3 regions of the Pseudoalteromonas sp. KS88 genome follow, and region 3 is predicted to be linked to each of the others. Evidence: predicted binding sites of a transcription regulator. Region 3 holds the regulator's gene; each other region holds the start of a gene.
What was found. Region 3 encodes FliA, which starts transcription of late flagellar genes. Its sites were predicted from a motif close to CTAAAGNTNNNNNNNNNNNNGCCGATA; they were not measured.
Positions count from the first base shown of each region.

Region 1: a site for FliA is predicted at 2,596-2,622, ahead of C7Y70_RS19400 (DUF5610 domain-containing protein). Genes of this name have one in related genera too.
Region 2: a site for FliA is predicted at 5,692-5,718, ahead of C7Y70_RS00690 (VC2046/SO_2500 family protein). Genes of this name have one in related genera too.

Region 1 covers NZ_PYHV01000038.1:687-11,522, forward strand. Annotated here, with positions in the region: gene C7Y70_RS19390 (RNA-binding protein) at 133-612, shown strand; gene murI (glutamate racemase) at 596-1,384, opposite strand; gene C7Y70_RS19400 (DUF5610 domain-containing protein) at 1,448-2,566, opposite strand; gene trmA (tRNA (uridine(54)-C5)-methyltransferase TrmA) at 2,731-3,828, shown strand; gene C7Y70_RS19410 (DUF523 domain-containing protein) at 3,834-4,289, opposite strand; gene C7Y70_RS19415 (thiol:disulfide interchange protein DsbA/DsbL) at 4,350-4,988, opposite strand; gene C7Y70_RS19420 (thiol:disulfide interchange protein DsbA/DsbL) at 5,024-5,647, opposite strand; gene C7Y70_RS19425 (serine/threonine protein kinase) at 5,679-6,653, opposite strand; gene ccoG (cytochrome c oxidase accessory protein CcoG) at 6,717-8,147, opposite strand; gene C7Y70_RS19435 (hypothetical protein) at 8,434-8,793, shown strand; gene C7Y70_RS20725 (hypothetical protein) at 8,793-8,996, shown strand; gene C7Y70_RS19445 (UPF0149 family protein) at 8,998-9,618, opposite strand; gene C7Y70_RS19450 (type II secretion system protein N) at 9,637-10,395, opposite strand; gene C7Y70_RS19455 (type II secretion system protein M) at 10,398-10,836, opposite strand, start outside.
Region 2 covers NZ_PYHV01000002.1:26,091-36,926, reverse strand. Annotated here, with positions in the region: gene C7Y70_RS00720 (two-component system response regulator) at 1-78, opposite strand, end outside; gene C7Y70_RS00715 (MHYT domain-containing protein) at 78-3,428, opposite strand; gene C7Y70_RS00710 (ion channel) at 3,593-4,573, opposite strand; gene C7Y70_RS00705 (SprT family zinc-dependent metalloprotease) at 4,729-5,382, shown strand; tRNA gene C7Y70_RS00700 (tRNA-Tyr) at 5,423-5,507, opposite strand; tRNA gene C7Y70_RS00695 (tRNA-Tyr) at 5,556-5,640, opposite strand; gene C7Y70_RS00690 (VC2046/SO_2500 family protein) at 5,753-6,274, shown strand; gene C7Y70_RS00685 (DUF6172 family protein) at 6,422-6,730, shown strand; gene C7Y70_RS00680 (hypothetical protein) at 6,971-7,558, shown strand; gene C7Y70_RS00675 (RNA recognition motif containing protein) at 7,625-7,864, opposite strand; gene C7Y70_RS00670 (YdcF family protein) at 8,045-8,557, shown strand; gene C7Y70_RS00665 (hypothetical protein) at 8,667-8,930, shown strand; gene lipA (lipoyl synthase) at 8,994-9,959, opposite strand; gene lipB (lipoyl(octanoyl) transferase LipB) at 9,956-10,609, opposite strand; gene ybeD (DUF493 family protein YbeD) at 10,629-10,836, opposite strand, start outside.
Region 3 covers NZ_PYHV01000016.1:77,843-88,678, reverse strand. Annotated here, with positions in the region: gene C7Y70_RS10410 (chemotaxis response regulator protein-glutamate methylesterase) at 1-325, opposite strand, end outside; gene C7Y70_RS10405 (chemotaxis protein CheA) at 390-2,618, opposite strand; gene C7Y70_RS10400 (protein phosphatase CheZ) at 2,633-3,400, opposite strand; gene cheY (chemotaxis response regulator CheY) at 3,418-3,801, opposite strand; gene C7Y70_RS10390 (RNA polymerase sigma factor FliA) at 3,842-4,552, opposite strand; gene C7Y70_RS10385 (MinD/ParA family protein) at 4,579-5,439, opposite strand; gene flhF (flagellar biosynthesis protein FlhF) at 5,432-6,937, opposite strand; gene flhA (flagellar biosynthesis protein FlhA) at 6,961-9,069, opposite strand; gene flhB (flagellar biosynthesis protein FlhB) at 9,153-10,283, opposite strand; gene fliR (flagellar biosynthetic protein FliR) at 10,293-10,836, opposite strand, start outside.

The DNA.
Region 1 (10,836 bases), on a different contig from region 3:
GTTTTAAACCCATTTTCTAACGTAAATTTAATAATTTCACATAAATAACATTGATATGTTTATTTATCGCGTTAAGATAGCAAGTTCACAATGTTAAATTAATGTTTATTTCCTGTTTATTGGTAGATCAAAATGAAATTACCCGATCAAAAATCTCTTATCTCTTTAGTTGTTCTTGCTGTTATTGGTTTTGTTATAGTCAACTTTGCACTTTCAAGTTTAGCACTAAGCTCTGGCTTGCTGTTTGCCGTAGGTGTAATAGTTGGTGGTCTTGTTGTTGGCGCGATGTCATCTGACGTAGTTGAAGAAGCTGAAGTAAAAACAAAAACACTTTATGTTGGCAACCTTCCTTATCGTGCAAATGAAAGTGTTGTTCGTGCTTTATTCGAAGAACAAGGTAAAGTTTTCAACGTTCGCCTATTAAAGGATAAAAACACGGGCAAGCGTCGCGGCTTTGGTTTTGTTGAAATGGCAGAATCTGATGCAGACAATGCAATAACTAAATTAAATGATAGTGAGTTTCAACAGCGAACGCTAAAAGTTCGTGAAGCGAAACAAAAACAAGATGATGATGCTAGCTCAATCCGTACTGAGACTAATCAATCAGCTTAACACTGACTATATTTAGCTTAGTCGTTAATACAGAAGCCGTTGCATAATAATGCAGCGGTTTTTTTTGCTCTGCTAAAACATAAGGCTCAAGCCGCTTTTCGTTATCTTCATTTAATAACGCTTTAACTCTATTGGCAATTGCTGCACCTGAATCTAGTAACTGTATTACCCCTGCGTAATAGCTATCTATATGTTTAGCTAATATAGGAAAGTGAGTACACCCAAGAACAAGTACATCTGTATCTTTATGAACTTCTAACCTCTGCATCTCTTGTTCGAATCTTAATTTATTATATTCATCATTAAGATAAAGCTGCTCTGCAATAGCCACAAGTTCGACACTGCTATATAAATCAACGGTAACCCCTTGCCCATAATTTTCAATAAGCTGCTTTGTGTATATGCTACGTGTGGTTGCTGGTGTGGCTAATAAGCCAATACGTTTACTTTTGGTTATACTTGCAGCTGGTTTAATTGCCGGTACCACACCTACGATAGGTATAGTGGTTAACGCTCTAATTGCTGCTAATGCTGATGTTGATGCCGTATTACACGCTATTACCAATATATCAACGTGAAGGTTTTCGTTTTCGATGAAATGTAAAAGAGAAGTTAGCCTTGCAATAATCTGTTGCGAATTTAATTCACCGTAAGGTAAGTAAGCGTTATCCATAAAATAGCTAAAAGAGGCATTAGGGATTAATGCTTGAATATGATCAAGTACCGTTGTCCCACCAATACCTGAATCGAATACTAAAATATGTGATGACAAACTACTAGCTCCAGACTTAATTTAAGCTGAGCAGTTTGCCATGCACTCTTTGTAAAATAAAGCCTAAGCTTCAGATACCGTATCACGCAAGTTATTCATTTGTTCAAACATTGCTTTTGTATAATCAACAAGCTTGCCAATCTCTTCTTGGTCTTGGTTTAACCACTGAAGAATACCTGATAATTGATTTTGTAAGCCAAGTTCATTTGCTTTGTTAAATGACTCTTTTAAGTCGTCATTAAAAGGGGCTACTTTATTTGCGATATCTTTCTCTGGGGCTGGTCTGTTCTCTTCATAACCTTTTATAGACGCAAACGTTTTAGTTTGCTTTAAGTCCATCGAAAAGGCCACCAGCTGCTCATTACCGAGATTCAGTTCTTGTGCCTGCTCAAAAGCCTCATCTAGGTCGCCACCAAAAAAGGTTTGACTCACATTTTGAAGATCTTCCATTAAGGCGTTGATGGCTTCTTGCTCATCTTCATTTAAGTCACCATTTACAGACATACTAAACGATAAATCGCGAGACTGTGATGACTCTCGTGCAAACCCTTCATTCTCACCGGAGCGCTGATAACTACTTGCTGACTGTTGTTTGAAAGCATCTGCAAAGCTTATGCTCACTTCATCGCCTTCAGCAGTTGTGAATTTGTACTCTGCATTGTTACTTAAACTTAGATATTGGGCTTGGCTGACACTGACAGAATCAGGTTTTGGATTAAATAAATCCTCTTCAAAATCATCAAGGCCTTTGAAAATACCCTCTTTTGACTTTTCAATGCCCTGCTCAATTTCATCATTAAAGACACCCGTGCCTTTTAATTCGTCGACAGCACCATCGATCCCGGTTTGAACACCTTTACGTGCTGCACCAAGCATCTCTTTAAGCTGATCGTCATCGGCACCATCAGCTTGCGCTTTTTTTACGGCACCCGTAACAAACCCTAAAACGTTTTTAACAATTTCTTCAAAATCAAACAGGGGTTTATCTTTTTTCTCTTCCACTACAGGCAAGCCCAGCGCTTCAGCCATTTTCTCACCTAGCACTTTGGCAGCGAGCTCTTTACCACGTTGCTGATAACTATCTTGGGGAGATTGTATTGTCGGTTGCTGCAGTGCACCGGCTTTGTTACTGTTTTGATTGACGTTATTGTTAGGCACATAGCCAAAATTGCCAATTTTCATGATCCGACTCCTATAGTTGCATTCTTTGTTATCGGCCTGAACTAAAATAACTAAAGATAAATGTACAAAAAAACATCACCTTTCATTACGCAAAACTAGACAAATACTCTCTGCCCCCTACAATAGCGCCGATAAGTAGCTTAAAGAAAAAGGTAGCAAGCATAATGGCAGTGATTAAGATAGATACATCAATATACGATGCGCAGTTGAACGAGAAAGAGCAACGTATCATTGCGCAATTCCAACGTTTTGGTGTTGAGCAATTAGAAGTATTTGGCTCTGAGCCTATTCACTATCGTCAACGCGCTGAATTTAGAGTATGGCATGAAGGTGACGATTTATTCCACATTATGTTTGATCAAGCTACAAAAGAAAAAATACGTGTTGATACCTTTGACCCTGCAGCACCTTTAATTGGTGATGTAATGACCGCCATGATCGACAACTTAAAAGGCTGCGAAGTTTTACGCCGTAAATTATTCCAAATTGATTACCTGTCTACTTTAAGCGGTGAGATATTAGTTAGCCTGCTTTACCATAAGCCACTTGATGAACAATGGATGGCAGAAATAAAAGCACTTAAAGCTAAACTGAGCAAGACGTTTAAAATTGATTTTATCGGTCGTGCTCGTAAACAAAAAGAAGTACTAGGTGAAGACTTTGTCACAGAGCGCTTAACCGTCAATGGCCAAGAATTAATATTCCAACAAGTTGAAAACAGTTTTACTCAGCCAAATGCTAAGGTAAATATAAAAATGCTGGAGTGGGCGCAACAGTTATGCGCGCCACTTAAAAACGACTTACTAGAGCTCTACTGTGGTAATGGTAACTTCTCCATTGCATTGGCAGGCTCATTTGATCGAGTGCTTGCAACAGAAATCTCAAAGTCATCGGTGCACTCAGCTCAATATAATATTGCAAAAAATAATGTGACTAATTTAGATATTATCCGTATGTCGAGTGAAGAATTTACTCAAGCTATGAATGGTGAGCGTACGTTCTCACGCTTAGAAGGGATTGATCTAAAAAGTTATGATTGCCAAACTATCCTTGTCGATCCACCGCGGGCTGGAATGGATACGCTGACATGTGATTTAGTCGCTAACTATGAAAACATTATTTATATCTCATGCAACCCAGATACACTTGAGCGAGATTTAGAGCATTTATGTCAAACCCATGAAGTAAAACGTTTTGCCATTTTTGACCAGTTCCCTTATACCCATCACATCGAATCGGGTGTTTTCTTACAAAAGAAATAAACTGTTCAGCATGCAGCCAGCGCTTTTAAAAGTGCTGGCATTTGTATCTCACTAAATACTTTAATGCCATTTTGCTCTAGTAATGCCGCCGTTAACCCCATTCCCGCAACTTTAATACCCTGATGCGAGCCATCATAAATTGTATTACGACCACATGATGGGCTTGATTCTTTTAGCAGTGCAAAGCGGATATTATGAGACATACATAATTGTAAGGCCTTCTTCGCGCCTAACCTGAATGCAGCTGTTACATCTTCATCGTCATTTGTAATCACTTTACCGTGCCTGATCTCGGCTGGCGCTCTAGGGATAGGCAGCCCACCAGCAACCTCAGGACAAAGAGGCATAATTCGACCTTGTAATTGCCATGTAGTTATTTGTGGATGAGCAAGCTCCTGCCCTTTACCATCGTAACGTACGGGGGCACCAAGTAAGCAGCTTGAAACAAGTATTTTTTTCATTGTTTGTCCAATAAAAAAGCTCCGCGAACGGAGCTTCTTAATTATATTACTGTGACTCGGTTACTTTGCCGCTAAGTAGTTAATCAACTTACTGATATCTTCCGGCGCTGTAATTCCAGTTTCACGACCTAGATTAAGCTTATATTTACCGTTAACGATAAATGTCGGCACACTTCTTAATGCACCTTTTTCTTGGTAATAAGTTTGTTCACGCTTCATTTTTGAAGACATAGTACGTACTGAAAAGCTTTTATAAACTTTATCAAATTTGTCGCCGTCAACGCCTTGCGCTACGAATACATCTTTAATGTCAGCAAGCTCATTGAACTTGGCGCGCTTTGCATGAATATGATTAAACATGGCAGCAATTAATGCATCTTTTTGCGGCAACACTTCAGCGGTTGCGAGTGCTTGAGAGATCATTTGCTGATTTTCAGCATTACGTACGCCGACAAAATCAACATGGCTTTTCTTAAACTTAACACTTTTATCAAGTTTAGGCTTAACTTCATCCAACAGCGATTCATAGTTATTACATGCAGGGCAGTAAAATGAAAAGAACTCTTTCACTTCTGGCTTTTTACTCGCTCGCTCAGATACAACTTCGTAATGCACACCCTCTTCATACTTCGATGGCGCCGCAGTTGCAGCTAGAGGTAACAATAGTGCCAGCAATCCAGCCTTAACTAATTTAATCATAATTCATTCACTCCAAAAATTATTGTTTTAATCGCTTATTGTTTTAATAAAAAGGCAACTAACTCATCAAGCTGCTGTTGACTCTTGATGGTATTAATATTGATTTTATATTTATCATTAACGATAAAAGTTGGCACGCCCGTTAAAGCACCCAATTTTGAAAACTTCTTTTGCTTATCTTGCATTGCTCGCTCAGCCGCGATGACTGGCATACTCGCAATCTCTTGGTCAAACTTTGCGTTATCGATACCATTTAACTCTAACAGCTGCTTAACGTCTTTAATATTATCAAGGGGAGCACGCTGAACGTGAATGCTTTTAAAGATTTGATCTGCAACTTGCTCACCCTTTCCATTTTGCTTGGCAATAATGTAGGCATAGCTCAAGTTGCTTTGTACTTGTGGAGATAAGCCACCTAAAAAATTAACATGGCTTTTAACAAACTCTGCGCCTGAAGGTAGGCTTTTCTCTAGCGCCTTTGCAACAGGTTCAAATTTAAAGCAATGAGGGCAATAAAATGAGAAAAACTCTGTCACCTGCGGTGTGCTGCTTTTTTCAATATCTAACACTGTGTATTGGTCACCGGCTTTAAAATCTGCAGCCAACGCGGCAAAAGGTAAACACAATAGTAATAAACTCAATTTTAATTTTTTAAGCATTGGACTCTCTATTAACTTTTTAAAATAATTTTTATGGCAATAATTTTAGCGGCGGCTCTTTTAGTGCAGAGTACTGCTCTTTCAGTGCTAAAATTTGCTGCTCCCAGTATTTGTCATCTGCAAACCATGAAAAGTTCCTTGGAAATGCAGGATCATCCCACCGTTTAGCTAACCACCCCATATAATGAATCATACGCATCGCACGTAAAGGTTCAATTAATTTGAGTTGAGAGTGGTCAAAGTCGCAAAATTCTTCATACGCAGCGACTAGGGTATCTAACTGTAACAGCTGGTTATTTCGATCACCACTGAGCATCATCCATAAATCTTGGATGGCTGGGCCCTGGCGGCTATCATCTAAATCCACAAACATAAGTGCATCCCCAGCCCAAAGTATATTCCCTGCATGGCAGTCACCATGCAGGCGAATTGTCTTAACATCATGATACTGCGCTTTAGTCTCAGTAATCACCATATCAAGAATGGTATAGAATGCAGTCGCAAGACTACTGGGCACGAGATTACTACTTTGTAACTGAATTTTAGCTGTATCTAAATATTCATCGCATCCCATCACGGGACGTTGACTAAACTCACTAGCATGTGCAACTTGATGCATACGCCCTATTAAACGCCCTAAAACATCTAATTGATCGAGATTATCAACTTCAAATATTCGCCCACCTACACTCGGAAACAAGGTAAAAAGAGACCCGTTATGTTCAAATAAACTTTCACCATTATGAATAATAGGCGCAACAACCGGTACTTCAGCCTCAGCGAGTTCAAACGCAAACCGATGCTCTTCTAAAATTTGTGCTTTACTCCAGCGCTCTGGGCGGTAAAACTTCACGACGTAGCGGTTTCCATCTTCAGCTTTAAACTGATAAACCCGATTTTCGTAACTGTTTAACGCTAATAAACCAGACTCGGCATAAATACCAATACTCTCAACTGCATCCAATATTGAGTCAGGTGTCAAACCTTCAAAGCTAAATTTACTCATAATTCTCATCAATATAAAAAAAGCGGGAAAATCCCGCTTTTTAATTTATGTTAGTGTACTTAACTATCGCGCTTTAAAAAAGTTACTCGGCTGCGAAATTTGCGAACTCGGATCATTTGTTGGTGATAAAACAAAGTTAAACTTCGTTACTGGTCTTTTCAAATCATAAGGATCCATCACTAATGACAATGGAACGTTATGTGATTCACCCGCTTGTACAGTAAATGTTTGCTTACCTATGTATTCAAAGTTTTCTAGCCCTTGAACTTTTACATTAAAACTCTGCTCATATTGCGCTTTGTTGATCACTTTAAGGGTATACGTATTTTCAACTAGTCCATTAAAGTCAACACGGTACAACTGGTTTCTATCACGGATAATATCTAAGTCCATAGGCTTGCGAAGCACAATGTTCGCCACCAGCGCTGAAGTTAAAAGCACTAGAATAACGATGTAACCTATTATTTTAGGGCGCATCGGATTGGTTTTATTATCCGGCGTTTCTAAATTGCGCTCTGTGGTATATGAAATAAGCCCACGCGGATAGTTCATCTTATCCATTACCCCATCACACGCATCAATACAGGCCCCACAGTTGATACACTCAGCTTGTAGACCATTTCGAATATCAATACCCGTGGGACATACTTGTACGCACAAGTTACAATCAATGCAATCACCTAGGTTGAGTTCTTTTGGGTCTTGTTTACGAGAGCGAGGGCCACGGTTTTCACCGCGCTGCTCATCATAACTTACAGTAAATGTGTCTTTGTCGAACATCGCTGATTGAAAGCGTGAATAAGGACAAATATGTAAGCACATAATCTCACGCATCCACCCTGCATTACCGTAAGTACACACCGTAAATACGATAATACTGACCAATGCATAACCGCCCACATTTAAGGTAACAAAGTCAGGGAGCAGCTCTCTTATGGGTGTAAAATAGCCAACAAAAGAAAGCGCCGTATATAAAGAAAAAGCGATCCAACTACCGTGCTTGGCAGTCTTTCGCCAAAACTTATCAAAGTCCATGGGCCGTTGATCAAGCTTTTTACGTTGATTGGCTGTGCCTTCAAACTTTTCTTCAAACCAAATAAAGATAAACGTCCACACCGTTTGTGGACAGGTATAACCACACCACACTCGCCCATAAAAGGTTGTCACCAAGAATAAAGCAAAAGCTGATAGCATGAGAATAAACGCAAGAATTGTAAAATCTTGAGGCCATAATGTAAGGCCAAAAATATTAAACTTTTGCCCAATCAAATCAAACAAAACAGCTTGCTGGCCGTTAAAGTTTATCCACGGTAGCGCCATAAATGCGAGCATGCCTATAAAGCCAATACGCTGCCTTAGCAGTTGATGCAAGCCTGTTACTGCACGTACATATATACGATTTCGGGGATTAAACCTGTCCTCAGGGGCATTAAGATCAGGCCTTTCAATCTTTACCTCTGTAGGTATATTCTTTACTTTTATTTGCTTGTCCATCGAAGTCCCTCAACGCCTTTGGAGAATAATAATCGAACATTCTTGCAAACTATACATGCTAAGTAGCGAACCTTAACTGTAAAAATAGTGCAAAATTGAACGTTAGCCTAGTAACGTTCAGAGATTTCTGAAAAATCTAATCGTTCTTACGCATTATATCAAGTCTGCCTAAAAAAGCTGGCTTTGATTGCCATTAATTATTCATCTTAGTCACTTGCTTTATAAAGGTGCATTTTATTACACTGTTGTTCAACTCTTACCCGTTCAGATCAAAGTTAATTAAACTATGAAAAAATTTCTTTTTCTTGTCATCGTCGTACTGGCATTATTTACAATCGACCACCCGATGATAAAAGAACCAAGAGAAAAACTACTTGGCCAAGGTGTTGGTATTTTAAGTGATGCCAGTAATATTAATCGTGGGCCTGCTGCAAACATGGCTAAAAACAGAATCAAGTCAGCACTCTCACTCTCTGATTCTGAACTTGAGTATTTAGAAGAAACGTTGCAGACAGATGAGCAATTACAACTTTTTCATACTCGCTACTGCCGCAGCAACGATCTCAATTTATACTTTTATGAAGATCGACTAAACACAGTCTGTAAAATTGCCGCAGAGTCGCTTGCTGAGCGTCGAGGTAAATAGTGGACTTTTCAGCGTTAACAAAGAAAAGCAGTGCGTCGTTTAATCAGCACAAGAATCTGCTAAAAAAGCTGGCGAAAGGAAATACAGTGAAGTGTGAGAAATGCCAAGGTATTTTAACACTGGATCTAAAAACCCCTAAGCCAGGCCAAGGGGTTGCAAAGTGCCCTAAGGGCTGTACCGAAATAGTATTGGAACTAGGTTAACCTAGTTCCAAGTTTCGTCGTCTTCTGTGTATAGCCCACTTTGAACAGCAACTATCTCTATTAATTCAGCAAACCCTAACGCGAAATCGCCCATCAATTCATACTGACTCTGCGCTAACTGTACTTCAGATAGATTATTCTGCTTAGCAATCGCGGCTATTACATCAGCGTCTAACGCAAAAAAACCTAAACTAGCATACGCTGTTTGCAAAGCCTCTAATAAGGCCGCATCTAAGCCTGTTACTTGGCTCAACTTATTGTAATAAACCTGTGCCCCTTGAATAAAACCCTGACACCACATTTGGCAATCATCTAAATCGAGGTAACTATCATTATCAGCATGATGCTTTAGCGATAATGGTAACTTGAACCCGGTTTCATATACTTGCTCACTTATTTGGTGATACAACGCCATAAAAGAAAATAAGATTTCTTCATCTAGCTGACCTTGTGTATTAGATACAATGACTTCAAGCCATTCGTGTACATCTAATGGCTCTGGTGAGCAAATGACAGCAAACAAATATCCTTGGCTTTGCGCTAAGGTCATTGCTTGACTGTGCCCTGCTAAAAAATTATTTAACTGTTCTGCGTGTTGCTCTGTGAATGCGGGTATTTGCATGAAAAACTCAATCAACCATTAAATATTAAGGGGGTAACGACCATCACTATCTGCACGCCCTAAAAACTGAGCTGCATCATGGACTTCTTTTGGTAAAGTTAAATCGGGTTTAATAAAGCCAGCTACTTTAAAATCTAAATTAGCTTTTAATACCGCATCAGCTTCCAGCCCTAAACGATTATCGGGGTCAACTAACACAGCAATATCACCAGATTTACAACTCAACTGCCCACTCAATGGGCCGATACTAAACCAGCCCGATAAACCTTGCACATCTATGTTAGGGCTTGCAATTTCACCTGTCAAAGTATCGCAATATGGAACACCCAAATTATATTCATCTAAATCTACAATAACGCGGCCTTTAGCATTAATAGGTAACGGCAACTGCAAACGCTTCATTGCACGCTCTACGCTTAGCCTCAATGTGGCATCGGTAAGTGCAACCGATTGATCAAGTAAACCGTAGCTGAAGTCACCTCGGCCTGAAATATCTGATGTATCTCTAATATTGCCAAATTTCAGGTTACCTGACAGCTGCCCTGTAAGTAGTGACCACGCTGAAACATCCCAACTGAGGTTATTAATTTGCTCACCATCAAAACGTAACTGCATGATACGACCTTGCCACACACTGCCAGATACCTTACCAATCTCAAGCTCTTTTGGTAAATGGCTGCTTGCAAGATTAAGCGCAACAGCTGCGGGTGTTTTTAATAAAGCAAAAACAATAAAACTAAAAATAAATATAACGATAAGAAATGCTGTTTTTTTCATTATTACTTCTCTAATACCAGTCGGCTTACACGCACATAACCTTGCTTGTCATCACGGCTAAGATCTAAATTCTCAATCTGCACACCTTCTTTATTGACCATTTCATCAAGCCATTCAACAAGTTTGTTAAATTGAACTGAATCGATGGTTAAGCGCAATGAGTTATCACTTGGTTGCATTTTGCTAATGGTGATATCAAAACGGCCACGCGTCGCATTGACAATCTGGCTTAAATTTTTATTGTTACTAATAGAGCGGCTGCCCGCCGCTTTTAGTTTAACAATACTACTATCAACCCAGGTTAATAATTCTTGCTGCTTTATTTGATCTGCCTGCGCTTGTGCAATGGCGCTATTAAGCGGTCTGAAAATGCCCATCACCAAAACGAAAACAACAAAAATACCGCCTGCAACCATAATCAATTGCTGCTCTTGCTCTTTT
Region 2 (10,836 bases), on a different contig from region 3:
CACCTCGCGCATGACTTTAAGGTTAGCAGGCTCATCATCAACAACTAATACACGAGGTCGGTTTGCGCTGATATCCATCACTGGGCCTCCATTTGTTCTGTTTTATTCAGCAGCTCGATTAACGCTATTAAGCTGTCTTGAGCTGCATCGAAATCAAATTCGTCGAAGTACTCAACCAAATTGTCTATCTCAGTTTGATAACCTTCAGGTGTATGACGTTTAATCATGTCTAAAAGTTCATCATTAAGCTCTGCATTCTCAGCGTCTTTATAAAGTTGCTCGCAAAGTCGTTTAAATTCATCAGTAGAGAGTGCACTCATGTGTGTTGAATTGTCATTTGTTATAGCAGGTTTACAGGCTAAGGTTTTCTCCTCGAGTAATAAGCGTACTGCTGTTAGTTCAACTTCGAGTTTAGAAATTAGCTCAGTTTGCAATTGTGGAGATTGTGCCTTTTCTAGCTCTGAAAATAATCCCATCATAGTCGGTAAACCTAAGTTACCTGCTAACCCTTTTAATGTATGCAGGTTACTTTGTGCATTGTCTAAGGCATCGATCCCACCACTAAAAAGGGCATCGCAAAGCGTTTGCTGTTGTTCAAGGAAACGCTTTATTTGTGTGATTTGTTTGCATTTAGTGCCCCACAGTTGGCGTCCTCTTTCAAAATCTATATGTTTTGCATTCGGGTCTTTTTGTTCTATGAGTACCTCTTTTTTCAGGCTATAGCCAAGTACCTGAGAGATTTCTTGATTGAGTTGGTTAATATCAACGGGCTTGTTTGCAAAGCCATTCATACCTGCTTTCTTAGCGGTTAGTTTATCTTGCTGTAAAACGCTCGCTGTTAAGGCAATAATTGGGGTGTTTTTTAGTTGCTTATGCTGTTCAAGCTCGCGTATTTTTTGAGTCGCTGTTATGCCATCACACTGTGGCATGTGAATGTCCATTAAAATCACATCAAAGTCTTGCTGCTCAAAAATAGCCAGAGCTTCTAATCCATTGTTAGCTGTGCTGACTGTATGATCGTCACGAGAAAGCAATAAGCGGAGCAGTTCTACATTTTGTTCAATATCGTCAACGACTAAGATTCGAAGTGCTGGTAATTGGGTATGTAGACCGTCAAAGTAGTCAATAAGATTTTCATTACCAACCTCTAAAGGAAGCGAGAAGAAGAAGCAGCTGCCTTTATTTTCTTTACTTACTAGATTGATAGTCCCACCCATAAGCTCAACTAATTGTTTGCTAATAGTAGTACCGAGGCCTGTGCCACCAAAACGGCGTGTAGTGGTGCCATCAGCTTGTTCAAAAGGCTGAAATATTGCTTTTATGCGCTCTGGTGCGATACCAATCCCCGTGTCTTGGACTTCAAAAAACAGGTGATCATTTTGTGTTGTACTCACTGTTACATGAATAGATCCTTGTTCGGTAAATTTAATAGCATTGCCAATCAAGTTTGTTAGAACTTGGCGAATACGATCGGGATCACCATAATAAGCTTTATGAACAGAGTTTTTGATCGTTAGCGTTATTTCAAGGTCTTTTTTCTTGGCCTCTAACCAAAAGGTTGAAATGATGCTGTCGAGTACAGGTTGCAAATTAAAATGCACTGGCTCTATGGTTAATTTTCCTTTTTCAAGTTTAGCCGAGTCAAGTACCTCGTTTAACAGCCGAAGCAGCGAGCGCGCAGCGTTATTAACAGTCACCAGATGTTTTTGTTGCTCTTGATCAAGAGGCGTATCCATCAGCAAGTCACTAAAACCAATAATTGAATTCATCGGAGTGCGAATTTCATGACTCATGTTGGCCATAAACGACTGCTTAGCTTGTGCAGCTTCCTCTGCTGCAACCTTGGCAAGTTTTAGCTTGTCTTCGTATTCTCGTCGTTCACTGATATCGACTAAAACACCATCAATCCAAATAGCTTCGCCTTGCTGGTTAAATTCAAAGCTGCCTTTTTCTAGTATCCATATTAACTTACCATTACGGTGGCGCACTCTGTATTCAATAGAGTATTGCTCTTTCTTAGCAATAGCGTGCTCGACAGCTTTATTGATATGCGCAATATCGTCTTTAAATAGTAAATCGCCATATTCTATATCTTTGTTTATAAACTCATTAGGAATATAGCCAGTCATCTCATTGATGTTAGGGCTGATAAATATCATGCTCCATTTTTCGTTTATTTGGCAACGAAAAACAACACCGGGCATGTTATCCATTAAAGAGCGATATTGTTGTTCTTTGGTGACTAAATCTTGCTGTAGTTTGCGTTGCTCTGTCAGGTCTGTAATGAAGCCAACATATAATGGATCTTGATTAGGTTGCTCAACCTCCCCAACCCCTAAGCGAATGGGGAAGACATTTCCATTTTTATGCTTTGCAAAGACATCGCGGTTGACCCCAATGACTGCTTTTACATCAAATGTATTCTTTTTTGCTTTAGATAAATAGCTATCATGATGTTTAGAAATCTCATCATCCATCAGCATTTTAACGTTATTACCTTGTACTTCAGCTTCTTGCCAGCCGAAGATGTGCTCAGCTGCTTTATTGAAACTAAGGACGTTACCTTTTTGATCAATGGTCACTATTCCATCAATGGCGGTAGATAAAATTGCAGCGAGTCTTGACTCATTACTGGTCTTATCTTCCAGTAGCATTCGGTAGCGGACCATACCGTTTATAATAGCAACAATAGCAGTGAGAATAATTGTTGAGAAAACCACGCTAATAGCAATTAAGGTCAGCTCTGAACTTTGACCATCAGTGATTAAAGGTGATACTGCAACAAAGCGAGTTGCAGCCATTCCCATGTAGTGCATTCCTGCAACGGCAAAACCTAAAATAATTGCACTAATTAGGCGCGATTGCGTCACGTTTAATGTGGGGAACAATCGGTTGATATTAAAGCGGGCATACAGTGAAATGTAAGCAAGTACAACAGCAACCAAAATCGACAAACTGAATGTCAGCGGGTCATATCTTAGTAAAGGGCTAAGCTCCATAGCGGCCATACCACTGTAATGCATTGTTCCAATTCCAGCGCCTAGTAAAATAGCGGGAATGATTAGTTGTATATTCGATTTATCTTCTTTTACAAGCATCGATGTCGCCGTGAGACAGGCTAAAAATGCAGGAATAAAAGATAAAAAGGTTAGCGCTGGATCATAACTAATATTTGTGCATAACGAGAACGCTAGCATGCCAATAAAGTGCATACTCCAAATACCGCCAGACAGCACTAATGCAGCCGTTGAATTAGCGAGTTTTTGGTAGTTATGAAATCGAGTTACTTTAGCAAGATCAATGAGTAGTGCTGCAAAATAAGCTGCAAAGATGGCAGTGAGGACTGATAATGTTACTAGTAATGGATTATAAGTCCCGTTAATAATGAGACTAGGATCCTGGTCGGTAATAAAAAAGGCTGACAGCATAGCGGCTCTAATCTTGTGATTACAATCAGATAACTCATTGATTGAAAGTGAAATGTGCGAAATAATTAATTTTAAAAACAAAACTAACTGAAAAATATATTAGTAAATATCATACCATTAATTTTAATAGTAATTATAGCTTGGTTAAATATTTCTAACTTTTCCTATCGCGTCATTCGTTTTACAAATACGACTACGAATAAAGCGAGCGAAAAGCTTCCACAGAAAGCTTCAATCGCCGCAATTAAACGGGATACGCCAATGGGAGTAATATCGCCATATCCCAAAGTAGTGAAGGTCACTACGCTAAAATAAAAACTGTTTAGTAAGGCTGATAAATTGTCACTTAATGGAGCAGAAAAGTTGAGCTTTAGAAGAGTATCGTTGTATGTCACGCCAAATAGAAAATAGCATAAAGCACAGATAACGATGAGTGATAAACTAAAACGAATCACATTTTGTGGTTTTTCACCGTAACCACATAACATATTGATAAAACTTGAACTGAGTCGCTTTAAAGAATATTTTGGATATTGCTCATGTCGCATTCTCAGTTCATTAAATGTAAAATTACCCGCTAGTTCAAACAAACCCTGTTGCTCAGACGCCTTTCTCAAATTACGATAAATCTCTTCGGATTGTTCATAGAGATCGATTGCCTTAGCTGCGTCTTGCTTTTTTAAAGAAGCTTTTGCTTGTTGTTCTTGAAGTAAGTGAATGCCTAAATCTATGTTATCGATTCGCGTATTGCTTAACTTTATACCTAATAAATTTGTATGCTGAAGATTACAATAATGTAGACTTGCTTCGTGAAGGTTTGCTTTCATCAATGAGGCGTGGGCAATTTTATTGTTAAATAAGTGAGCACCTGAAAGGTTTGTGCGGTAAAAATTACTATAAGAAAGATCGAAACCTTCCTCCTCATCATGTTTAACTAAGTTTAGTCCGGTTAAATTTGCGCGCTGAAGCTCGAGCCCTTGGAGTAGGCCTCCTTTTTTTGCATAACGCTCTAATTTTTGAGTCAACTCAAGGCCAGTTTTATCAAATTTCTTATCGTGCCAAAAGCAAAATCCTGTGCCCATGTCGGTTTCTTGGCATTGTTTGTTATCAGGTGAGGTATAACTACAACAAGGCTTGTCTGGCATAATTGTTTCAGCTTCAAATTATTACACTTATTTATAGATTAGCAGTTATTTAGCAAGGTATTATGTCCGCATGCAAATTTCTTTATTAGCCCCCTCAAGAGTTTAAATTGGTTGAATACACATTAAAGCGAAGTCGTCGACGTAAAACGGTTGCGATGAAAATACAACAGCAATCATTAACGGTTTATGCCCCTTATGGTGTCGCGATTTCATCAATAGAACACTGGTTACAGACAAAACAAGATTGGATCCAATCACAGATAACAAAACAAAGTGAAATATCTCAAACGCAGCAGCTACCACTGAAAACCTTGCAGATAAACGTGTTTGGCTCGCCATTGAAGCTAAGCTTTGATATTGGAAAAAAAACGGCTGTGGATGCGATAGACAGTGACACAATGTCGGGTCTAAACATCACAATCTCATCTCGTGTCAAACATAAAAAACAAATGTACCAAAGCCTGCTTGAAGCTTTTATGCATGAGCAATTAGAAAACTATATTGAAATGCGAATACATGAATATTGTATGCAAATGGGTGAAGAGTTACCGACTAAGTTAAAAATTATGGCTTATAAGCGACGTTGGGGCAGTTGTAATCGACGTAGAGAGTTGACGTTTAATCTTTTACTCGTCGGTGCGCCAAAATGGGTGATTGATTATGTGGTCGTGCATGAGTTATCACATTTAAAATACTTAAACCACAGTACTCAATTTTGGTTGAGAGTGGGGGAATTTTATCCGCAATACAAAAAAGCATCACATTGGCTAAAGGAACATGGAATGAGTCTACAATGGGTATTTGATTAGCGTACGGGTTTAAGTAATAAAAAATTGAGGAAAAAAGAAGTGGTGGAGGGAGCTGGATTCGAACCAGCGAAGGCTGAGCCGTCAGATTTACAGTCTGATCCCTTTGGCCGCTCGGGAACCCCTCCACACTATTTTGTTACATTTGGCCCCACTTAACTTAGCGGTAAGAAAAGTGGTGGAGGGAGCTGGATTCGAACCAGCGAAGGCTGAGCCGTCAGATTTACAGTCTGATCCCTTTGGCCGCTCGGGAACCCCTCCAATGCAACGGCGCCGATAATAGCAAACTTATTATTTAAGTAAAGAAAAAAGCTAAAGAAATATTAAATAATGCCGATAAATATTTATTCAACAACATAATCGGCTAAAGTCTATGCAAATTGATGGATTGTTAATCACAGAGAGTCAGCTCGACAATCGCCTCGCGAAAAGCGTCAGCGAGTCACGTCGTGGCGAGTTTGCGTTACTTTTAGCAATGCTATCTCATGATGCTCTGGATTTTAGTCAATTTCATTTACCTAAAACCCCATTTGGCGCTGATGCAAAACAATATGATGAATCCCAGCTGCGTGCTGAATTAGGGGCAGGACCTAAACAACCTCTCGCACCAGATGAGTTTGATATGCTGATTGGTGAGCATAACGCACAACGTTTACAACAAGCTGGTATGAGTGACATACGCTTACGTAGTTGTTTATCTCCAGAGCCACTCGCTGTTCGAGATGATAAAAACCATATCCCACTTCATATCATTGATAACTGTGAACCCGTGGTTCGTAAGCGCCATCTAGATAAAGAAACTCAACTAGATAACCCCCAGATGGACGCAGCAGCCTTTTATGATAGCCTCAATAATGATTCCCTGCATCAGCCTCTTCACTTAGCGCAAGCATGACTCTGTTTTGTAATAATTAACCGTTAACGTGATTTATTTCGTTAAGTGTAAAAAAAGCACCCAAAATTTAAATGCAGTTGCTATAATGGCTCAAGATGGGATTCAAAAAATACCATTATCATTAAACCAAGGTAATTTAGGAACGTAATGAAGAAAACATTCACGCTGAATCACGAGAAAATCAAATACCCTCGCATGGTTGACGCTGCAAAGCATGAAGTGAAAAAATATTTGAAAAGAGAGCGTAACAAAACGTTACCGTTCGATGCAGATTATTGGGCTTTTGATTGTAAGTTTGGTAACACAGCAGAAGAAGCACAAGTTGTGCATGTTGCCGAAATTAATAATTGTATCAGCGAAATTGAAAAGCAGGAGCTGGCATCTTTCTATGTAGAAATTTTGGCAAGACCTGCACAGCGCCAGTCGGCAGATTTTGATGATGAAGCTGATGATTAAACAATAAGCGTTTATTGTGTTAAAAGAGTGGGCTTAATTGCCCATTTTTTGTGCCTGAAACAAAACCAAATTTCAGGTATCCTAAGGTCTGTGACCTTTAAAGGTAAATATGTAGTCGTTTGTTTGATATTTTGGCAGCTTAGGGCCTGTGTGGTGAGGTTACTCCTCATAAATAAGTGATAATTCATCATCAATTACAGACAGACTCTAACAGTAACTTTAATAATAAAAGGATGTTGTATGTTTATTTCAGCTTTTTCTCTTATGGTTCTTAGCTCTGTGCTATCGGTGTCTTCAGTTTCGGAGCAAAATTGTCAGCAAGAGCTGCCTACAAGCATACTTAATGAAAAAGAGTGGCGCTTTGCCACTGATCCACATGGCAGTGAAGTGAAAGTGAAACAAACGCTTTTAACCGATGAACGTATTTGGATTTCGTTCAAACGAGTGCCAAGAGTGGATGCAAAAAATAACTCTTGGGTTGAGCTTATCTATGATCTTCCAAACCAAACAGTTGAAGGGAAATCAACTATTTTGCTGGAATATAAAAGCAGCAAAAATCTTGTTGTAAAGCTATCTCAAAGGGATTATGGCGGGCAAGGTGATAAAAGTTATGCACACTACCAATATATTCTACCTGCACAAACTCAGTGGGGTACCCACTGCGTTAATTTAGATGATTTTTCTAGACCAAGTTGGACGCCTGTGAATTCTATCGATAAGGGGATAATAAAAGAGCATGTGAGTGCAATTTACTTAGTACCAGATCTAAAGGATGAACTTGGTGGTGAAGCGACGATTGAAGTTAAAAATATTTCATTAAGACCTTAACTTTCAGCATAAGATCCTAGAGACAAAAAACCAGCAATAGCTGGTTTTTTGTCTAACGTGGGTTTTTTAAGCATCAGCCAATTTAACACGGATCTTGTTTTTATCAACATTGCTCTGGTTTAAGGCTTTAATTGCCTCTTCAGCTTCTGATTCTATAGGCATTTCAACAAATGCAAAGCCCTTTGATTTACCCGTCTCTTTGTCTAATACAAGCGTGCATTCAGCAACTTTACCGTAGGCGGTGAATAATACACGAATGTCTTGCTCAGTCGTTGCGCGTGAAAGGTTTCTAACTAATAATTTCATAATAAGCCATGATTAATATAATTATGCTAATTGTCGCAAGGAATGAACAATTGACCTAGTGATTAATTAAAAACCAAGTAAATAATTTATTAGTCATTGAAATAAATTCAATATTGCAACAACCAACTAACTATCTGTTTTAATAAATAGAATAAATAGAGCATAAAAGGAGGAACTTTGATGAGAGAAAATGATTCTTACGCCATTATTGTACTCGGCTCTCCTAATTGCAAAAGTGGGGAGTTATCTAAAATTGCAAAAAGTAGATGTGATAAAGCCTTTCAGTTATATACGCAAAACCCTAGTTGCAAAGTATTATGCACTGGTGGATTTGGCGAACATTTTAACACCAGCCCATTTGCCCACGGCGAACTAACCAAGGACTATTTAATAAAACAGGGGATTTCGCGAAACGCCTTTCTAGACGTAGCTTTAAGTCGATTTACATTTGAGGACGCAACAATGTCTCTGCCTATATTGACTGCTAATAATATAAAAAAAGCGACGGTAGTGAGTTCTGAATTTCATATTAAACGGGTTGAATATGTGTTTAGTAATCTTATTTCTCATATTGAGTTAAATTACCTAGCTGCTACGACCCCTCTCGATCCCGCTGAGCTGGAATTGTTATATCAACATGAAGAGAAGGCCATGATCCGTGAAAAACAGAACATAGCAGGCACAAAAGTATAAACTATATTTATTGATTATATTGGATTAATTAGCCGTTTAATTGACATGTAAATGAAAAGGTCATACATTTATTTAACACAATGCGTGTTTATAATTTGAGAGACTAAATATGAAAACTACGATTTTGGTTTTAGCACTCACTGCGCTTGCTGGCTGTAATTCTACCACTTCGCAAGAAGATGAAAAGTTTTTATTGGTTGACAATAAAACAGGGCAAGTGACAAGCTTTCATAATTCAGCTAATGCATGTAAAAGTGCGATGATAAAACAGAATGTTCGCAATAAAGCGGATTGGTTAACATCAAAACCATCACCTTATAGCATGAATCCTACATTACCTAAAAACAGAGATTATGATGTCTGCATCAAATAATCTTAAGTAAACTAAATCTATAAACACTACACCCTAAATGTTAAAGGGTGTAGTGTTTAAGTGTCACTTAACTTCTTTACCCGCGGCTTGTTGATCAGCGTGATAGCTTGAACGTACAAATGGACCTGAGGCTGCATGAGTAAAGCCAATTTCATCTGCATAATCTTTTAACGCATCAAATTCAGCTGGCGGTACATAACGCTTAACAGGTAAGTGATGTTTTGACGGTTGTAGGTATTGGCCTACAGTAAGCATATCGACATTATGCTCACGTAAATCGCGTAATACTTCTTCGATTTCGCTAATTTCTTCGCCTAAACCTACCATTAAACCAGATTTAGTTTTAACTTCTGGGTGCGCTTCTTTAAAGCGACGCAGCAACTCTAGTGACCATTTATAATCAGCACCTGGGCGAGCAAGCTTGTACAAGCGTGGCGCAGTTTCAAGGTTGTGGTTAAACACATCTGGTGGCGTCTCAATTAAGATCTCAAGAGCACGATCCATACGACCCCGAAAATCAGGCACTAATATTTCGATGGTAATGGTTGGATTATGTTTGCGGATTTCGCGAATGCAGTCAGCAAAATGTTGCGCACCGCCGTCACGTAAATCATCGCGGTCAACTGAAGTTATAACAACATAGCTTAACTTCATGTCTTTAATAGTTAGTGCTAGCTTCTCAGGCTCTGCGGCATCTGGTTTTAATGGGCGGCCATGGGCAACATCACAAAACGGGCAACGACGAGTACAAATAGCCCCTAAAATCATAAAGGTTGCTGTACCATGGTTGAAGCACTCTGATAGGTTAGGGCATGAAGCCTCTTCACATACTGAGTGTAAGCCGTGCTTACGCATTGCTTGTTTTATGCCGTCGATACGTTCAGTTGACTTTGGTAAACGTATTTTTAGCCACTCGGGCTTGCGCAACATTTCAGTTTTTTCAGTCGGTAATACTTTAACTGGGATCAACGCCATTTTTTCGGCGTCACGTAATTTTACCCCTGGTTCCATCTTGACTGGTTTATTCATTCGTTTTCAAACCCTTCAGTATGCTTAACCTGTGTAGCATTAAGCTTTGTGATCATGTGTCTTACAAGTCCATTACCTGCTTGCTCGAGGTTTTGTGGACCATCTAAATCAGTTGTCTGCACCATATTCATACCCGCATAACCGCAGGGGTTAATACGTAAAAATGGGCTCAAATCCATACTTACATTTAAGGCCAAGCCATGAAATGAACAGCCGCGACGAACGCGAAGGCCTAACGATGCGATTTTACTATCATTTACATACACACCCGGTGCATCGGCTTTAGCGTATGCTTCAATATCATATTCTTTCAATGTATCGATAATACATTCTTCAAGCCAAGTTACTAATTCACGTACACCAATTTTTAAACGACGTAAGTTAAATAAAACATACATCATTTGTTGGCCTGGCCCGTGATAGGTCACTTGGCCTCCGCGATCAACTTTGATCACTTCAATATCGCCAGGTGCAAGTAAATGTTCTTCCTTTCCTGCTTGGCCTTGTGTGAAAACCGGTTCGTGCTCGACTAACCAGATTTCATCAGCAACAGCATCATCTCGAGTGTCGGTAAACTCTTGCATTTTTTGCCATATTGGCATGTACCGCTGGCGGCCTAATTGGCGCACGATTAACGTGTTTTCGCTCACTGCAATCTCCAATTAGGGTTTAAAGCATGTGACGAACGTCATCGATATTACTGATCACGTTGTAGATTTCTTCAATATGTTTGCCACTGGTCACTGTTGCAACAAGAGTCACAGACTCGTAAGTCCCTTTACTGCTAGGTTTTACTTTAGGCGCGTAGTCACCAGGTGCAATTGGCTGTAACTTTTCAAGAATTTGGTCAGTTAAATTAACGTTTGCTAAGCCCATT
Region 3 (10,836 bases):
CAAATTTCTTTGGTAAGAAATCCAACGCACCCGCATCCAGAGCATCTAAGGTTGCCGTTGCACCATCGCGCGTCAATGACGAAAACATTAAGATAGGTGTTGGATTAGCAGCCATTATTTCTTTTACAGCGCTAATTCCATCAAGAACGGGCATCTCTACGTCCATGGTAATAACATCTGGACGTAATTGACTGGTTTTATCAACGGCTTCACGGCCGTTAACAGCAAAACCAATTACTTCGATATCCTTATCTTGTTCAAGAATTTCACTGACTCTACGGCGAAAAAAGCTTGAATCATCAACAACTAATACTTTAACTGCCATTGGTACACTCTTGTTAAATTTTACCTATGAGAGCCAAAGGCTCTCATAAAAGGATAAGTATGGGCTAGCCAGCATAAAACTTTAATAGACTTGGCACATCTAATATCAATGCAATTCCACCATCAGAGGTGATTGTAGCCCCCGCCATACCTGGCGTGCCTTGTAATAGAGCATCTAATGGTTTTATTACTACTTCTTCTTGGCCGATTAATGAATCAACAACAAAACCCACTTTCTGAGTACCTATTTGAACAATAACAACATGCCCTTGCGCTTTTCGTTGTGATCTATCTGCACCTTTAATCAACCAGTGTTCCAAGTAAAACAATGGAATTGCCTTCTTACGGACTATGATTGTTAACTGCCCATCAACGACATTAGTTTGTGTTAAGTCTAAATGAAATATTTCGCTTACACCTGCAAGCGGTAGGGCAAATGTTTGCTCACCAACAACAACCATTAAGGTCGGTAAGATTGCTAATGTAAGCGGTACTTTTATCTCAAGTATGGTACCTACACCCAGTTCAGACTGAATACTTACAGAGCCATTAAGCTGATTAATTTTAGTCTTAACAACATCCATACCGACACCGCGGCCTGAAATATCAGAAATCTCTTCTTTAGTTGAGAACCCTGGTGCAAAAATTAAGTTATATGCTTCGGTATCTGACAAGCGACTTGCTTGCTCATGGTCAAGTACGCCTTTACTGATTGCTATTTTCTTCAGTTTTTCAGCATCCATACCTGCACCATCATCACGAATAGTAAGCAGTATATGATCACCTTCTTGAGATGCTGATAATGTCACGCTACCTGTTCTTGATTTACCTGCTGCTTCACGAACATCAGGCATTTCGATACCGTGGTCAACCGAGTTTCTCACCAAGTGAACTAAAGGATCAGCCAATGCTTCCACTAAATTTTTATCTAAATCTGTGTCTTCACCAACTAGCAATAGATTGATGTCTTTTTTCAAGCTTCTTGCTAAGTCACGAACAACTCGAGGAAACCGACCGAAAACCTTTTTGATTGGCTGCATACGGGTTTTCATTACCGCGCCTTGCAGGTCAGCTGTGACAACATCTAAATTGGAAATTGCCTTTCCCATCACTTCGTTATTAGTATTTGTTGCTAAGCTAACCAAGCGATTTCTGACCAATACAAGTTCACCAACCATATTCATGATTTCGTCTAGGCGTTTTGTATCCACCCTAACGGTTGTTTCAGCTTGAGGTGGTGGTGGCTTTTTAGCAGCACTAGCTGTCGAAGCTGCTGGTGCAGCTGGCTTTTCAGCAGCTTTCGGAGCGGCTGGTGTGGCCGGCTTACTAACTGGTGCAGGCTTTTGAACAGCTTCTTTAGGGGGTTCTGGTTTTTTTGCTACAGGCTGTTCAACTGCATTTGCATTCTCTGCAACTGCTTTAGGTGCTGAACCTTTACCATGAAGTTCATCAAGTAAAGCCTCAAATTCATCATCGCTTATGTCGTCACCAGATTCATCACTAACTGAACTTTTTGATTCAGCTGGTTTAACTTGTTGCCCAGTTGCCGGGGCATTATCTACAGCAACTTCACCAAAGCTCCCTACACCATGTAATTCATCTAATAAATTATCAAATTCGTCATCTGTTATGTCATTACCAGATGAGCTCGGTTGAGTTGGAGCACTTTCAGTAATTGGGCTTTGACCTTTACCATGCAATTCGTCGAGTAAGCTTTCGAATTCATCTTCGGTAATTTCATCAATGTTGTCTTCTGTTGAGCTATTATCTACTTCACCATTAAATAGCTCATCAAAAGCAAACGGATCTTCATCATTAACACTGGGTTCTTCCGTAGCAGGTTCTTCTGCTGGTGCGGCTGCAACTGTATCTGGCACTGAGACAGGGTCGTTCTCATCATCACTTGGGGGCTGACTTAATTTATGTAATACAGCTAACAGTTCAGGGTCTGCTGGTGCAGGCTGTTCACGATTTTGAATAGTCGCAAACATTTCATTAATAGTATCAAGCGCCTGAAGTATAACATCCATGAGCTCTGAGTTGACTGTCCGTACACCTTGGCGCAGCAAATCAAATACGTTTTCAGCACCATGGCAAGCATCAACAAGTTCGGTCATGCTTAAAAAACCAGCACCGCCTTTAACTGTGTGAAAGCCGCGGAATATCGCATTCAGTAAATCGGTATCATCCGGATTATTTTCAAGCTCTACTAGCTGTTCTGATAAAAGCTCAAGGATTTCTCCAGCCTCAACTAGAAAATCCTGTAAAATGTCTTCATCGACTTCAAAGCTCATGCAGTGCTCTCCTCTTAGAAGCCCAAACTTGACAATAAATCGTCAACATCATCTTGCCCATTGACTACATCATCTCGCGATTCTTTGTCAATAATTGGTCCTTCAGGACCGGCAAGTGTATCTTGTGCAGGCGGTGTTACGGCTTCGGCAGGTGTTTTTATTTTTTCACCACTAAGCTCGTGGCTACCAAAAGCGGTAAGTAAATGAATTAGGCTATCTTCAACTTCTCTAACTAATTCAATAACCCTTCGTATAACTTGACCTGTTAAATCTTGAAAATCTTGTGCCATTAACACGTTTGTCATCAAGCCCTGTAACTCATCTGTTTTTGTATGAGAATGGCTCATAAATTTATCTAAACTATGACAAAGTGTTTTAAACTCACCAAGCTCAATTTCACGACTCATTAGACGATCCCAAGTTGGCTTGATGTGAGCAATCTCATCTGCTAATTCTTGCGCTATTGGTAAACTTGCTTCAACCGCGTCCATCGTTTTGTTGGCAGCATTTTCAGTCATTTCCATGACATAGTTTAAACGCTGTTTTGCATCTGGAAGTGCATCTGTCGTCAAATCCGATAAGCGCGTATCAAGTTCAAAGTTTTTTAACGCATCATGCAGTTGACGCGTTAACTTACCCACTTCAGCAAACAACTCAGATTGCTCTTGAGAAGCCGCATCAATAATTAGCTGGTCAGCTTTTTCTTGTTCGCCATTTTCAAGGTAAACAACAAGCTGACGGGCTTGTTCTAAACTGATCTGAGGCGCAGCAAGTGCTGACATAAGCCTCTCCTATTTATTTAGCCTAGGCGCTCGAACACTTTTTCCAATTTGGTTTTCAGTGTTGCGGCAGTAAATGGTTTTACAATGTAGCCGTTAACGCCGGCTTGAGCAGCAGCAACAATTTGTTCTTTTTTAGCTTCTGCTGTCACCATTAACACAGGGATATGTTTAAGCGTTCCATCAGCTCTGATAGCACGTAATAAATCAATACCTTGCATACCCGGCATATTCCAATCGGTTACAACAAAATCAAATTCTTGATTTTGTAACATGGGTAAAGCTGTTGAACCATCGTCAGCTTCTTGTACATTTGTAAAGCCTAAATCTCTTAAAAGATTTTTGATGATACGTCTCATCGTCGAAAAATCATCAACAACAAGAATTTTCATGTTTTTATCCAAAACATCCTCCGGTGAGGTCTGAACCTATATTTACTTACTTCTAGTTTATCCAGTCATTGATTTTTGCTTTTAGCTTAATCATCGCCTGACCATGTATCTGGCTCACACGCGATTCACTAACATCGAGTATGTGCCCAATTTCTTTTAAATTCATTTCATCATTGTAGTATAGCGAGAGCACAAGCCCATCCCGCTCTGGCAAAGACTTTATTGCAGCTAACAAGGATTCATTAAAACGTTCATTCTTAACGTTATTAAAGGGCTTGTCCAGTGCAAAATCTTGACCAACAGGAGTTATAACATCTTCATCAACTCCTAAATCCTCAATGCCTAGTACTTTACTCGAATTTACATCACTAAGGATATGATGGTACTCATCAAGCGTAATATCAAGTTTTTCAGCAACTTCAAAGTCTTTAGGTTCACGGTTTAGCTCGCTTTCTAACCCTGAAATTGCTTCTGCCACCATTCGACTGTTCCGATGAACCGAGCGTGGAGCCCAGTCACCACGGCGCATTTCATCAAGCATCGCACCACGAATTCTTATGCCAGCAAAGGTTTCAAAGCTGGCACCTTTTGAGGTATCGAAATTTTTTGACGCTTCAATCAATCCAATCATACCCGCTTGTATTAAATCATCTAGTTGCACGCTTGGAGGTAAACGCGCAATGAGATGACATGCCACTTTCTTAACTAATGAAGCATGTTTCTCAATAATTGCATTTAAGTTTACTGTTGATTGATATCCCATCGCTTTATTCACCGATGCAGTCATAGTTAGCCGTTTACTAATTTTTCTATGAAGAACTCTAAATGGCCTGATGGTTGATTAGGTATAGGCCATTTTACTGCTTTTGTCGCTAATGTTTTAAATGCAACCGCTGCTGGGGAGTTAGGAAATAACTCTACAATGACCTTTTGTCGACGAGTAGATTTACGCATATTCTCATCATATGGCACGGTTGCAACCAGCTCCATTGAAACATCTAAAAAGCGATCTGTTACTTTGGAAAGTTTGGCAAATAGTTCATGGCCTTCGCGCATGCTGCGCACCATATTGGCAACTATTTTAAATTTGTACACACCATGCTCACGACTGAGCACTTTGATTAGTGCGTAAGCATCTGTTATTGAAGTCGGTTCATCGCAAACAACAACCATGACGTCTTGCGCTGCGCGAGAAAAGCTCAGCACCATGTCAGAAATACCTGCGGCAGTATCAACAATTAAAATATCAAACTCAGTGCTCAACTCACTAAATGCACGAATTAATCCAGCATGCTCTGAAGGTGACAACTCGACCATGCTTTGGGAACCAGAAGTCGCAGGGACTATTTTAATACCTGCTGGCCCTTCAACTAAAATTTCGTCAAGCTCACACTCTCCAGAGAGAACATGAGACAAGTTCCGCTCTACGCGTAAACCAAGCATCACATCGCAATTAGCTAAGCCTAAATCGGCATCCAGTACTAAAACCCTATTACCTAATTGGCCTAAAGCTATTGCAGTATTAAGTGATACATTAGTTTTACCTACACCACCCTTACCACCAGTAACAGCGATAACCTTTACACTGTTATTATTGTTTTGACTCATCTTTCGCAGGCCACTTGCTTGATCTAATACTGTGTTAATCATACATCCCTACTGTGCTTGACGCTACTGCTTGACGTCTTGAATGTTGTACTTTTGTTCTTTTTAAATATAACTGTTCTGCTTTTTTAACCAATTTTTCAGCATTTGCGACACGAATATCTTCAGGAACTCGCTGACCATTAGTAAGATACCCTATTGGGAGGCGATTTTGAATCGCTATGCTAATAATCTCGCCTAAACTAAGCGATTCATCCAACTTTGTGAAAATACAGCCACTTAGCTGAACTTTTTTAAAGTGCCTTACGGTTTCTTGCAGTACGTTAATTTGTGCTGTAGCGCTTAATACTAAATAACTACGAATATCAACGCGCTGATTACGCATTAGCGTGTTTAGTTGCTCAGTTAACCGTAAGTCTCGTTGGCTCATTCCTGCTGTGTCTATTAATACTAGTCGCTTATTTCGTAAATGGTATAAAACTTCTGCTAATTCATTAGCATCTTTTACTTGTTTTACGCCACAACCAATAATTCGGCCATAAGTTGCAAGTTGCTCATATGCACCAATACGGTATGTATCTGTAGTAATTAACGCTACTTTATCTGCGCCATACTTTTGCGCGCCCAATGCAGCCAATTTGGCTACTGTCGTAGTTTTACCCACACCTGTAGGCCCAACTAAAGCATAAACACCGCCTTGACGTAAAATTTCATTATTTGTTGTGTGCATTTGGTTTTCAACCATTTGCAATAACGCTTTCCATGCCTCTTGACGAGACACATCATCAGGAATAAAACACGCCATTTGCTCTGCAACATCATGCTCGATACCCATGCCTACCAAGCGGTCAATCATACAAGCTCGTGTAGGGTCACGACGCGCCATATCTTGTTGCATTAAACCTGAAACTTGGTGTTCAAGTAGTTGTCGGATTGCATTCATTTCATCACGCATGGAAGTCATTTCATCACTTTGCGGATTTGCTACGCTTTTATGCGATTGCATAGGAGCGCCTAAATCATCAAAGTCACTTTCTAACTCATCATCAAAACCTAAGCTATGAGCCTGAGTACGAACCTTAGGGGTTGGCTCTCTACGGGCAAAATCTGGATGAGCCTGTGGTTCATTAACAGATCTAGTTGGCTCAGAGTATCTAGTCTGCTGATGCGTTTCTTGAGATTGAAACTGCGTCGAGGTATCAATACCCGATTGATTGAACATCGACGCAAGCTCAGGAGAACGAGGGCGAGGTGATTGACGCTCAAGCAATGCTTGTAAACTGTCAGCAACCGCAGCCTGTGGTTCTTGTGGAGCACGTTTAGGCGCTGGCTTTATAAAATTATTAGGGTTGCTTTGCGCTTGAGCCGCTGGCTGAGGAGTTGGCTCTTGTGGTGCAGCTTTGTCGTAATCAACAGCAGCAACAATCTCAACGCCATTAGCCAGCTTTTTATTTGACATAATAACCGCATCAACACCTAGTTCATCTTTAACTTCTTTTAGTGCGGTACGCATATCTTTAGCAAAAAAACGTTTTATTTTCATGGTTCACAACCCTTCTAAATCAATTATTGGCCTACTGAGCTGACAATCTTGATCTGTCTTTCGTCTGGTACCTCTTGATAAGACATTACCCGTAAACCTGGGATGGTGTACTTAACAAATCGAGATAACACAGTGCGTAACATTCCTGACGTTAGCAATATCGAAGGTTCACCGGCCATTTCTTGATTCTGATGCGCTTCAGTCAATGACTGTTGAAGTCGCTCTGCAAGTCCTGGTTCGATACCGGCACCCTCGTCGCCTGCATTTTGAAGTGACTGATGCAACATCTGTTCCAACTCAGGCGCCAAAGTTATGACTGGGATTTCTGAAGACATACCAACCGCGTCTTGCACGATTAATCGACGCAATGAAATACGTACTGCAGCCGTTAGTACATCTGGGTCTTGGCTTCGCGGGCCATACTCAACAAGAGTCTGAACAATTGAACGCATATCACGTATTGCAACTCCTTCGTTAAGTAAGTTTTGTAATACTTTAACCACTGTAGTTAGTGGTAGCACGTCTGGCACAAGGCCTTCAACTAAACGCGGATGGCTTTTAGCAAGCATATCTAATAAATTTTGAACTTCTTCATGACCAAGTAAAAGCGCAGCGCTGTTAGTTAATAACTGACTAATATGTGTTGCAACAACAGTGGCTGCATCAACAACCGTGTAGCCTAATGACTGTGCTTCATCTTTTTGATTCGCTTTGATCCATACTGCATCCAAACCGAAAGCGGGATCTTTTGTTTCTATGCCCTTGATCGGACCAAATACTTGACCTGGGTTGATTGCAAGCTCATCACCATGCTTAAGTTCACCTTCTCCACTTGATACGCCCATCATTGTTATTCTGTATGCATTAGGGTCTAACTCAAGATTATCGCGAATATGCACCGGCGGTACTAAAAAGCCAAGTTCTTGTGAAAGCTTTTTACGAACGCCTTTAATGCGATTCAACAGTTCACCGCCTTGCGATTGATCGACTAGCGGAATAAGGCGATAGCCTACTTCTAAACCAATAACATCGACTTGTTGAACATCATCCCAACCAAGCTCTTTTTGTTCTTGTTTATTCGCAACACCTGTTCCAGCAGGGCCACCGTTTGCAGCTTCTTCCTCTTTCGCCGCCGCTTCTTTAAGCTTATTTTGCTGCGTGTAATAAGCAAGGTAGCCTAGTAGTGCACCTAAACTTAAAAAGGCAAAATGTGGCATGCCAGGTACTAAGCCCATTACGATTAAAATGCCAGATGCAATAAACAACGATTTCTCGTTGCCAAGCTGGCTTTTGAACTGATCGCCCATATTTAGCGATTCATTTTGACGCGTTACAACTATTGCGGTACCGATTGATAAAAGTAAGGAAGGTAACTGAGCAACTAAACCATCACCAATGGTTAATAATGTGTACACTTCCATTGCTCGACCAAATGAAAGGTCGTGTTGGATCATGCCAACAAATAAGCCACCAATAATATTAATAATTAAAATAACAATACCGGCTATCGCATCACCTTTCACGAATTTACTCGCACCATCCATTGAGCCGTAAAAATCCGCTTCTCGCGTTACTTCCTCACGGCGGTCTCGTGCTTGCTCTGCACTGATAAAACCAGCATTCAAGTCAGCATCAATAGCCATTTGTTTACCTGGCATCGCATCGAGGGTAAAACGTGCTGATACTTCTGAAATACGTCCAGCGCCTTTGGTGATTACAACAAAGTTTATAATGATAAGAATTAAGAATACAACGAGACCAACAGCATAGTTACCACCGATAACCACAGAGCCAAAGGCTTCTATTACCTTACCAGCAGCATCGCCGCCATTATGCCCCTCAAGTAATACCACTCGAGTACTGGCAACATTAAGCGCCAAACGCATAATTGTTGCGATAAGTAATACCGCAGGGAACATACCAAAGTCGACCGGCTTCATGGTGTAAACAGTAACCAATAAAACCACTAAAGCGAGGGCTATATTAAACGAAAAAAGTATATCAAGTAAGAACGGGGGCAGTGGTAAAATAACCATACCTAGCGCAGCGAGCACTAATAAAGGCGTACCAACACCTTTTGCATACTCTTTCTTATCTTTATTAAGTTGTTGTAATACAGCTTTAAATTCCATAACCCTACAATTTCAAAAAATTGACACTGTACGGATTTTGCAATAACTATTCCAAGTTACTGTCTTATAGAAATAAAGCATACTTAGTATTTATAAGCATCTGGGATAGGTAGTGTTTTATTAAGCTCTGTAGGTCGCTTCCCACGCCCTTTTCGAAAGCGTTTTAACTGAAATACGTAAGCTAATACTTGTGCGACAGCGGTGAATAATTGATCGGGGATTTGCTCGCCAACCTCAGCAGTATGATAAAGAGCGCGGGTTAGCATAGGCGACTCCACAACGGGTACTTCATTGCCTTTAGCAATTTTACGTATTTGCATCGCAAGCTCATCTACTCCCTTGGCAACGACGATAGGTGCCCCTGCACGCTCTGTATCGTATTTTAATGCAACAGAGTAATGAGTTGGGTTGGTTACTACAACATCGGCATCTGGCACGTCTTGCATCATCCTACGCTGTGACATTTGCCTTTGCGTTTGCCTTATACGAGCTTTGATTTGAGGATCACCCTCTGAATTTTTATACTCATCTTTCACTTCTTGAAGGGTCATTTTAAGCTGTTTATGGTGGGTGTGGCTTTGGTAGGGTGCATCAATTGCTGCGATAATAGTTAAAGTACACGTTAAACCCAAAAACATCCACGCCAAAATCTCAAGTGCATGGATAATGTTACCTGGTGCACTTTCGATACTTAAATGCAAAATCTCATCAAAAAAGGTGTTGATCAGAAATATTGCAAAACCAGCTACAACAGCAAACTTTAAAATTGATTTAACCAATTCAACACCCGCTTGAGGGCCGAACATCCGTTTGATCCCCTTAGCTGGTGACATTTTACTTGCCTTGGGTGCCGCTGCTTGCCAACTAAAATTAAAGCCGCCTAATAGAGTGTTTCCGATAATACCCGCAAGAACAATAATAAATACAAACATGGCCATAGGAAAAATAAGCGCATCAGCAACTGCTCCCCATACGGAGAACATTTTTGTTGTATCGTAGGTTTCATTGCGGTTTAAGCTGAGCATACGGCCCATAATATTATAAAGCCCCTTGCCAATTTCAGGGCCATACATCAATAAAGAAATTGCAGAAAAAATCAATACAAACATAGTCCCGAGCTCTTTCGAGCGCGCTATTTGGCCCTTTTTCTTGGACTCTGAAATTTTCTTACCTGTGGGTTCTTCTGTTTTTTCTTGACCTGAATCTTCAGCCATAATGCGCTCCTAGGGTGAACAACCAACTAAAGTACACATTAACTCAACCATTTTTAACCACTGGAATTCATATTGAGTAATAAAGTTTCCTAATGTTGCCCATATAATCACAAGACCAGCAACAAGGGTGAATGGAAAACCGATAGAAAAAATATTTAATTGAGGTGCAGCACGTGTCATTACGCCAAAAGACATGTTGATAACTAACATAGCGGTCAATGGTGCTAACGAAAGTACCAAAGCAGTCGTGAACATCCATCCACCCCATGTGACAATATCCCAATAATGGTCAACCGCCCACCAACTGCCATCAATCGGGAGAACATTAAAGCTATGAACGACCATTTGAATCATCATTAAATGACCGTTAAAGACAAAGAATAACAAAGTAGCTAGAATTAAATAGAATTGGCCGACTGCCGGTACACTCATACCGTTAGAAGGGTCAACAACAGAGGCGAAACCTAAACCAGTTTGCATTGCTAATATTTGACCTGCAAGCACAAAGGTATTTAACATCAATAATGAAGCAAACCCAATTGCGATACCGATT